Regions from separate parts of the Rothia sp. HSID18067 genome, predicted to be linked through region 1. Evidence: riboswitches for the same ligand, from Rfam matches in the RefSeq annotation. Region 1 holds a riboswitch; the other holds the start of a gene.
What was found. Region 1 has a riboswitch for thiamine pyrophosphate ahead of D8M23_RS10455 (ECF transporter S component). Riboswitches for the same ligand answer to the same signal wherever they lie in the genome.
Positions count from the first base shown of each region.

Region 2: another riboswitch for thiamine pyrophosphate. It lies ahead of D8M23_RS03535 (bifunctional hydroxymethylpyrimidine kinase/phosphomethylpyrimidine kinase); the one in region 1 lies ahead of D8M23_RS10455 (ECF transporter S component).

Region 1 covers NZ_RBMF01000004.1:45,015-49,430, reverse strand. The annotation lists gene D8M23_RS10460 (ABC transporter ATP-binding protein) at 1-1,204, opposite strand, end outside; gene D8M23_RS10455 (ECF transporter S component) at 1,235-1,834, opposite strand; TPP riboswitch at 1,890-1,989, opposite strand; gene D8M23_RS10450 (DUF4235 domain-containing protein) at 2,229-2,468, shown strand; gene D8M23_RS10445 (MFS transporter) at 2,619-4,034, shown strand; gene D8M23_RS10440 (hypothetical protein) at 4,125-4,416, opposite strand, start outside.
Region 2 covers NZ_RBMF01000001.1:811,322-815,737, reverse strand. The annotation lists gene D8M23_RS03545 (ABC transporter ATP-binding protein) at 1-390, shown strand, start outside; gene D8M23_RS03540 (ABC transporter ATP-binding protein) at 383-2,173, shown strand; TPP riboswitch at 2,266-2,389, shown strand; gene D8M23_RS03535 (bifunctional hydroxymethylpyrimidine kinase/phosphomethylpyrimidine kinase) at 2,487-4,130, shown strand; gene D8M23_RS03530 (NAD(P)H-dependent oxidoreductase) at 4,326-4,416, opposite strand, start outside.

The sequences.
Region 1 (4,416 bases):
CGGGTTCCTGAAACACGTACCCGATTCGCCCAAGTAGCTGCGCCGGGTTCCATGAGGGCACGTCCCAGCTGGCGGGGTGCGCCTCGTGGGCGAGGTTTTGCAGCGCCGGATGCGCACACAGGGTGCCGTCGGCGGCGTAGAGCAGCCCGGCCAGGGTGAGGGCAAGCGTTGATTTTCCTGCACCGTTTGGGCCCAGGATACTCAGGTGCTCCCCCTGCCTGATGCTCAGGTTCACCCCGCCGCGCAGGGTGGGCATGCTGATGCGCACGGGTGCGGCATCCGGCATGGTTTTGAGCTGTTTACGGCGGGCACGCAGCTGTTTTTTGGTGGGGTATTCCCGCGTGATAGCAAGGTTTTCGGCGGAGAGCAGCTCGGCTTTTGGCGCCGTTGGGGTGCCGGGTGTTTCGGGTACGTAGCCGGGCACCCACACGCCGTCGGCGATGAGGGTTTCGCGGGCCTCATCAAGCACCTGCTCGGGCGGGCCGTCGTGGGTGATGCCTCCACCGGAGCCGAGCACGATCACGCGGTCCATGTGCTGCGCCCACACGCTCACCCGGTGCTCCACCACGATGAGGGTAGCCCCGGTGTGCGCGGCCGCCCGCACCACGGCCTCACGCACCTGCTGCACCCCCTGCGGGTCGAGGTTGGCGGTGGGTTCATCCAGCAGGATGGCGCGCGGGTGCATCGCCAGGATCCCGGCAAGCCCCAGGCGCTGTTTCTGCCCGCCGGAGAGGGCGCTGGTGGGGTGGTCCAGGCTCAGGTGCTCCAGGTTCACGGCGCTCAGGGCTTGGCTGACGCGCTCCCAGATTTCTTCGCGCGGAATGCACAGGTTTTCGGGGCCGAAGGCCACATCGTCGCCCACGCGGGCCAGCACCACCGACGACTCCGGGTCTTGCTGCATGAGCCCCACTATTCCGCGCGCATCGGCGGGTGTGTGCCCGTCGATGCGTGCAATACCGAGCTGGCTGTGCCCGTCATCATCGTGAATAACTCCCGCTAGGGCGTGCAGCAGGGTGGATTTCCCGGCGCCGGAGGGCCCCAGCAGCAGCACTTTCTGGCCGGGTTCGATGCTCAGGGTAATCCCCGAAAACGCGGGTTTTTCACGGCCGGGGTGGTGCCATCCGAACCCGTCCAGTTCGATGCGTGCCCCCGCTGAGCCTGTTGGTTCTGCGGTGCGGTGCTGCCCCACGGTGGTGGTGTTCACGGTGTGCCTTTCTCCTGCGATAGTGAGGTGTTACGCCTGCACGGTGCGGGCTTGCGCCCCTGAGGCGAGGGAGGCGAGCACACCGGTTTTCGCGAGCGCCTTAGTGAGCGCCCACGAGCCGATACCGGACATTACCAGCCCCGAGAGCACGGAGCACACGATGTAGATTGCGGCTTTGGTGGGGTCCATATCCGGGTAGTAGATGAGGATTTCGTTGCCGCCCATGAACAGCCCCGCAAGCGCACCGGCGAATACCGCCACCGGCAGGTTCCAGCGCCGGTATGCGAACACGGCAAAGGCGATTTCGGCGCCCACACCCTGGATGAGGCCCGCCAGCAGAATCTCACCGCTGAAAGCGCCCCCGGTCAGGAGCACGGAGATGATGGCGGCCACCACCTCGCAGTACAGTGCGGCACCGGGTTTGCGGATCAGGTACCCGCCGAGCACCCCGGCGAGCAGCCAGGCACCGCCAATGAGGGGCTGGTATTCGGGGACGGCCGCGAAAATGGTTTTAGCGGCCGGGCTCACCCCAATATCCCACACCCAGAACACTACGGCGCAGGCTACCGCCACGACCGATACGATCACGATTTCGTTCACACGCCATGTGAGGCGAGATTTATTTGACATTTTTCCTCCCGTCGTTGGAAGGGGGACAGCCTCGCCCCGTGTATGTGGGCGGGGTTATCGAGAATAGTCGACTCCCTACACCGGTACTAACCGGATCAGGTTCGAGGGTCTGCGTAGCACTCTCAGCGCCGTAGGGCGCTCCCCTGTCGTTAATGCCCGGGTACCACCCGGGGTCCATACATATTCTACATACAGGTGAAGGCTTTGGTGAATCCCGCTCAAAGACCGTGTTCTGCCCAAAGAATAGCGGGTAATAGGCGTGAAGCTGCCCGAAAGTGGCTTTTGGTGTGGCGGGGCGGGTATCACACCCTGAAAAATCCGCTCCGGGTGCGCGTAACCTCGTAAAAGCATATACGCTAGAGGGTAGAGTATTTCTATCGAATGGAGAAACTATATGAACCCCGTCGCCAAAATCGCCATCACCGGTGTGAACCTCGCCGCGTCCGCTCTCGTAGGTAAGGGCCTGAGCTATGTGTGGAAGGGCGTTACCGGCAATGAACCGCCGACCATCGCCCCCGAATCTGAAGACACCGTGCGCAACGTTATTATTTGGGCGGTGCTCACCTCGGTGGTGGGTACGCTGGTGAGCATTGGTATTGCCCGCGCCCAGCGTCGTTTCCTGCCCACCCGGTAGCGCGTACCGTACCGTACACCGCCCGCTGATGCGGGTATTTTGAGGGGATGCGCGGGCTCGCCGCACCGGCCCGCGTGTCCTTATCTTTTCACACAAAACATCTCTGCGGAATGCGCACGGTCGCGCCCGCCTGACAGCTTTTCAAAGAACATGGCTACTACACCTGACCACAGCACCAGCCGCCGTTCGGTGGTCTCATGGGTGCTTTGGGACGTCGGATCGTCAAGTTTCGACACCATCATGACCACCTTCATTTTCACGGTCTACCTCACCAGTGCATACTTCGGGTCTAAGGAGGGCACCTCTGCGGCGCTGTCGCTGGGGCTGACCATTGCGGGGTTTTTCATCGCCCTGTTAGCCCCGGTCACCGGCCAGCGTGCCGATAAAACGGGTAAGGGCATCTTCTGGCTGGGTGTGAACACGCTGTCGCTGGTGGCGTTGACGGCGCTGTGTTTTTTCGTTGCGCCCTCCCCGGCGTACCTGTGGCTGGGGGTGAGCCTGGTGTCGGCGGCAAGCGTGTTCAGTGAGTTCGCATTCGTGAACTACAACGCTGTGCTTCCACGGGTTTCAACCCCGAATAATATCGGCAAAATCTCGGGTCTTGGCTGGTCGGCCGGGTACCTGGGCGGGGTGCTGGCGCTGGGTGTGGTGTTGTGGGGGTTCGTGCTTGAACCGAATGGGCTGCGGCTCAGCACCGATGATGCGTTCAATATCCGTGCGGTCGCCCTGTTCTCGGCGTTCTGGTGCCTGGTGTTCTGCCTGCCGCTGCTGGTGCGGATGCGGCGTCGGGAGCGGTTCCTGCCGGAGGTGCTGCCCGTGCGTGAGCTGAAGTTCTTAGAACGCGGTTTTACGCGGCTTTCCCCGGCCCGCCAGGGCGGGCTGTTCGCCTCGTACCGGGAGCTGTGGCGAACCATTGTGCGGCTGCAGAAGAGCGCCCCGCAGACCCTGTACTTTCTGCTGGCAAGCGCGGTGTTTCGTGACGGGCTGACCGGCATTTTCACGTTCGGCGGTATCCTGGCGGCGGGCACGTTCGGTTTTACCACTTCTGATGTGATTATTTTCGGTATTGCCGGTAACGCCGTGGCCGCTATTGGTGCGGTCCTTGGCGGGTACCTGGACGACTACCTGGGGCCGAAGAAAATTATTGTGTTCTCGCTGGTGGGTATTCTGCTGGCCGCCACCCCGCTGCTGCTGTTCCCGTACCCGGGCACGTTCTGGGTGTGCGCGCTGGTGCTGTGCCTGTTTGTGGGCCCGGCGCAGTCGGCATCCCGCACGTTCCTGGCGCGTATTGCCGCCCCGGGCACGGAGGGTGAGCTGTTCGGCTTGTACTCCACAACCGGGCGGGCCACAAGCTTCTTAGCCCCCATGCTGTTCGGTGTTTTCGTGGTGATTTTCAACGCCCAGGTGTGGGGCATCTTGGGGATTATGATCGTGATTCTGGCTGGGCTGCTCATGCTCCTGCCGCTGGAGTCGCCGGAGGCGCTGCGGCAGCGTAAAGCCCGCCGGCTGGAGAAGAAGCAGGTGAAGCGGGAGAGGAAAGAGCAGAAGACCGCCCACCGGCGGTAAGGGGCAGCATACCGCAACGCACCGGCCGCACCGCAGGGTAGTTCTGTGATGCGGCCGGTGCGTTTGTGCCTAGTTAGTCTGCGGTTCAGCCTACTCGGTGGTCTCCGTGTTTTGAGTGGTATCCCCTGCGGGAGTCCCATCGGCGTCTTCTGCGGTATCTTCTGCGGCGGTTTCGCTACCGGGAGCGCCCTCTTCGGAGGCGGCCACATCCAGCTCAGCCGGTTCAGGGTCTGTGTACAGCGGGTCATCCACCGTGCGCACCGTCAAAATACCCGCCTCAGAAAGCTGCGTAATCACCGTATCGTACGCATCCCGCGGCAAACCCTCAAACAGTTCGCACAGCAGCTCATAGTGCGTCTCTGAAGAGATCTGCTGCTCAGCA
Region 2 (4,416 bases), on a different contig from region 1:
CGGGAAATTGCGCACCGGTTAGGCGGGCTCGACCCCGACGACTACTATGCTGCCCGCATCACCAGTGAAGGGGCTAACCTCTCGGGCGGGCAGCGCCAACGTTTAGCACTAGCCCGCGCTCTCGCCCAAGACGCCCAGATTCTCGTACTCACCGAACCCCTCAACTCAGTTGATGAGCCCAGCCAACGCTACATCTACGACCATTTAGAGCAGCACGTGGGCCAACCGGGGCTGCTCGAAAAAATAGCAAAAATATACATCGTCTCAACCACCGCCGAAGTGGTGCGCCGTATTGAACGCGACGGGTACGTGGTTGTAGAAGACGATGGCACCATCAAACCTTCAAGCACCACCGACAAACCCAAGAAACAGGAGGTGAACCGTGGCTAAACTACCCACCGAACCGCCCGAAGTAGTAGCCCGCATGATGGGCGCATATATTATCCACCACAAGGGCAGGGCAGCTTTCACCTTCTGCATATACCTATTCGCCAGTGTGATGGGCGCGGTCGTGCCCCTGCAGATCGGGGCTGTAGTCGATGAGGTGGTCGCTGGGAAATACACGGAATACCCGTGGAAGCCGCTAATGATTATTTTCGCGGCAACCTTTGCGGAGGCAATACTAATCTGCATCGCCATGTACAGTGCATCCCGGCTAGGTGCGCTCGTCACCCGAGAAGCCAGCATCGACACTATTGACGCCGCCCTTGACCTTGACGCGCGCACCGTCGAAGAATCCGGCAGTGGCGATCTGCTCACCCGCGTAACCGACGATCTCTCCTCGGCCTCCAACGCGGTCAGCTTCGATCTACTCGAAATCCTGTTCGTGGTGCTCTACTTTGTTGTTTCAATGGCCTCACTCGCAACACTGAGCATACCCATGAGCCTTATTTTCCTTCCCATGATTGTGGGGCTCGCGGTGCTCATGCGCCACTACCTGCCGCGTATGGCGCAGAAAAACCAGGTCGTGCAAGAAAACACGAGTGAACTCAATAGTGTGCTCACCGAAAACGTGCGCGGTGCCGCCACCATCCGTGAACTCGGGGTGCACTCAAGCCGTGAGAAAGTCTTCGATGACGGGAACAGGCACCGGTTCGAGGCGACCCTCCAAATGCAGCGCCTACGCCAAAGGTTCTACGTACTTGATGCCCTCAACGCCTGGTTTCCCACCATTGTGTGCCTGCTGTGGGGCAGCTTCTGCGTCATGCAAGGCTGGGCCAGTTGGGGTGCGGTGGCCACCGCCTCCATTATGGTGTTTAGCCTGCGCGTTATGGCAGATATTCTGGGGCATCACACTAACAATATTCGTCTGATGCTGGTGAACATGGGGCGCGTCTTCGGCGTGGTCAACCTGGCGAAAGCACAACGCGAAAAACGCACCGCAGAACGCAAAGCAGCCCGCGAGAAGCTGCGCTCCAACCCGAATGAGGCGCCCGTCGATACGCATCTTATCGAACGAGCCGAAGCCGCCGGGCACTTCTCGCACGCCATCGAATGCCGTGGGGTGTCGTACGGGTACTCCTCCCAGGCGCTTGTGCTGGAAAACATTAACGTCACCATCTCACGCGGGGAGTGCCTGGCCTTGGTGGGCCGCTCCGGGTCAGGAAAAACCACCCTGGCACGGCTGATCGGCGGCTCGCTCACCGCACTAGAGGGCACCATCAGGGTGCTCGGCAAGCCCGTAGGGAACGGTGATTTCCCCACTGATGCGCATGTGGATGGCCGTCCCCGTCTGCTTGTATGCACCCAAGAGGCCCACATCTTTTTCGGCACGGTCGCCGATAATTTCACCGCCGTAGCCCCAGAAGCCACCGAGCAGCAGATCGGCCACACCCTAGATGCGGTGGGTGCCCGCTGGTGGCGCACCCTCCCTATGGGGTTGAACACGCAGATCAGCGGCGGCGATTTTGAGCTGACCCGTGACCAGGTGCAGCAGCTGGCACTGGCACGCATCGTGCTGGCAAACCCGCACGCGGTGATCCTTGATGAATCGACCACGCAGCTTGAGCTGGTGGACGCGACCGAATCTTTACGCGCGGTCTTAGCTGACCGTGCCGTACTGATTATTTCCCATGATGCGCGTATCGCCTCCCTCGCTGACCGTGCTGTGCTGCTGGAGGATGGGAAAATCACTGCCGAAGGTACCCCAACCGAGATTTTTGAGCTGACCTAGCGGCGCGACCAAACAATAAGGCGCACATATACCCTGCGTCCATATATTACGTTGCACCTGCGGCACCCCAAGTAGCGGGTGTGTTAGAGTGAAGAAGCGATATGGGGTGCCCCGAACCCACCGGTATACACGATATGATGCCGTGGCGCGGGCTGAGAAATACCCATTGAACCTGCTCTAGTTAGAACTAGCGAAGGGATATCGAACCATGGCAGAGCAGCCTTAAATCTTATTTCTCAAACACCGAATAACCATTCTTTTATACTGTGGTGCGCCAGCAGCGATGCCGTGCCGCCCCAAGGAGACTATAGCTATGACGCTACTAGACACATCGACACCTCGTGTGCTTTCCATTGCCGGAACCGACCCCACAGGCGGTGCCGGAATCCAGGCTGATCTCAAATCTATTGCGGCAAGCGGCGGTTACGGTATGTGCGCCACAACCGCACTTGTCGCACAGAACACACAGGGGGTTCGCAGCATTTTTGCTCCACCTACCAAATTTTTAGAGGAACAGCTCGCGGCAGTTTTCGACGATGTGACTGTGGATGCCGTTAAAATCGGTATGCTCGGCGATGTCGAAACCATCACCACCGTCAAGACCTGGCTTGCAGAACATCCGGTACCGGTGGTGGTACTTGACCCGGTGATGGTTGCCTCCAGTGGTGACCGCCTGATTAGTCAAGACGCCGAGCAGGCACTGCGTGAATTGGTGGCGCAGGCAGATGTTATCACCCCGAATATCGCCGAACTCGCGGTGCTCTGTGAGAGCAACCCTGCCCAGACTTTGGAGGAGGCTCACAACCAGGCGGCCCAGCTTGCCGGGAGCACTGGCACGATCGTGATTGTTAAGGGCGGCCATTTGACGGGGGAGGACGCCGGAAACTCGGCTGTTTTCCCTGATGGAACTCATACACATGTGGCTGTTGCCCGCATTCAGACGAAGAACACCCACGGCACAGGGTGCTCGCTCTCATCAAGTCTTGCTACCCGCCTTGGACTTGCCCTTGTGAACGGCAATAATGAACTGAACGCGCGAGTACTCACGAATGCGCTGGCATGGAGCACCCGGTGGCTCAACGAAGCTATTATCGCGGGTGAGGCACTGCACGTGGGCAACGGGCAGGGCCACGGGCCGGTTGATCATCAGGCACGCGCTCGCCGTTTGGAGCGTGCAGCCGATACGAAACCGTGGGAACACTTGTATGCTGCTGAAGAGCTTACAGGTGAGAACCCCAAAAACTTGGTGAAACCCGCGCAGCAGAAATCCCCAGAGCCGAAGGTAACTCCGGCGGGCCCGTGGACGGCCGCCCTGTGGGAAGCTACCGGTGATATTTGGCGAGACATTCTCGATTTGCCGTTTATTCGCGGGCTGGGTGACGGCACGCTTGACGAGGATTTGTTCGGCTTTTACCTTGACCAGGATGCGCAGTATCTTGCCCAGTATTCTCGCGCCCTAGCTACTCTTTCGGCACGTGCCAGCTCATCGCAGGGTCAGGTGCATTGGGCGGCGGGCGCTCAGGCGGCGATTGTTGAGGAATCGCTTCTGCACGATGAATGGTTGGCGGCGCATCCTGCTATTCCTGCGGAGCAGGGCGGTATTCGGCGCGGTGCACCTTCGGCAGTGACAATGGGGTACACGAACTTTTTACGTGCTACTGCCGCTGGCGAGGATTATGTGGTGGGCGCAGCTGCGGCGCTTCCATGCTACTGGCTGTACCTTGAGATCGGTTACCGGCTCTTGGAGAAAACCCACGAGGAACACCCGTATAATGCCTGGATTTCCGTGTATGGCGGCGAAGAGTTCGCTGCGGACGTGCGCCGCTGCGTGGCGGTTGTTGAGGAAGCATTCGAGCAGGCTTCCCCCAGTCAGCGTGTTGCTGCTGCCCAAGCGTATATGAGCGCATGCTTGTATGAGCGTGACTTCTTCGACCAAGCACACCGGGCGTTACGGTAATAGCTGAACCCCTACAATACACCCGAAGAACATAAACATATTGCCCACCCAGCCATATGTTTATTCGCGCCGGATTGTTATTTGAGGCAAACGAAAGAAGCCCCTTCGCCCGAATCAAACAGCGGAACGTGTGTACCGTTTGGATTCGGGGGAAGAGGCTTCTTTCCCCTCAATACCACAGGGGAGAGGCTGCTGCTAACCCTGCTGCAGGGTCTCCAGCACAGCTACCAGCTTCTTACCGTGCTCAACACCAATAGCATGAACAGCCTCAGTGTTACCCGGGTCG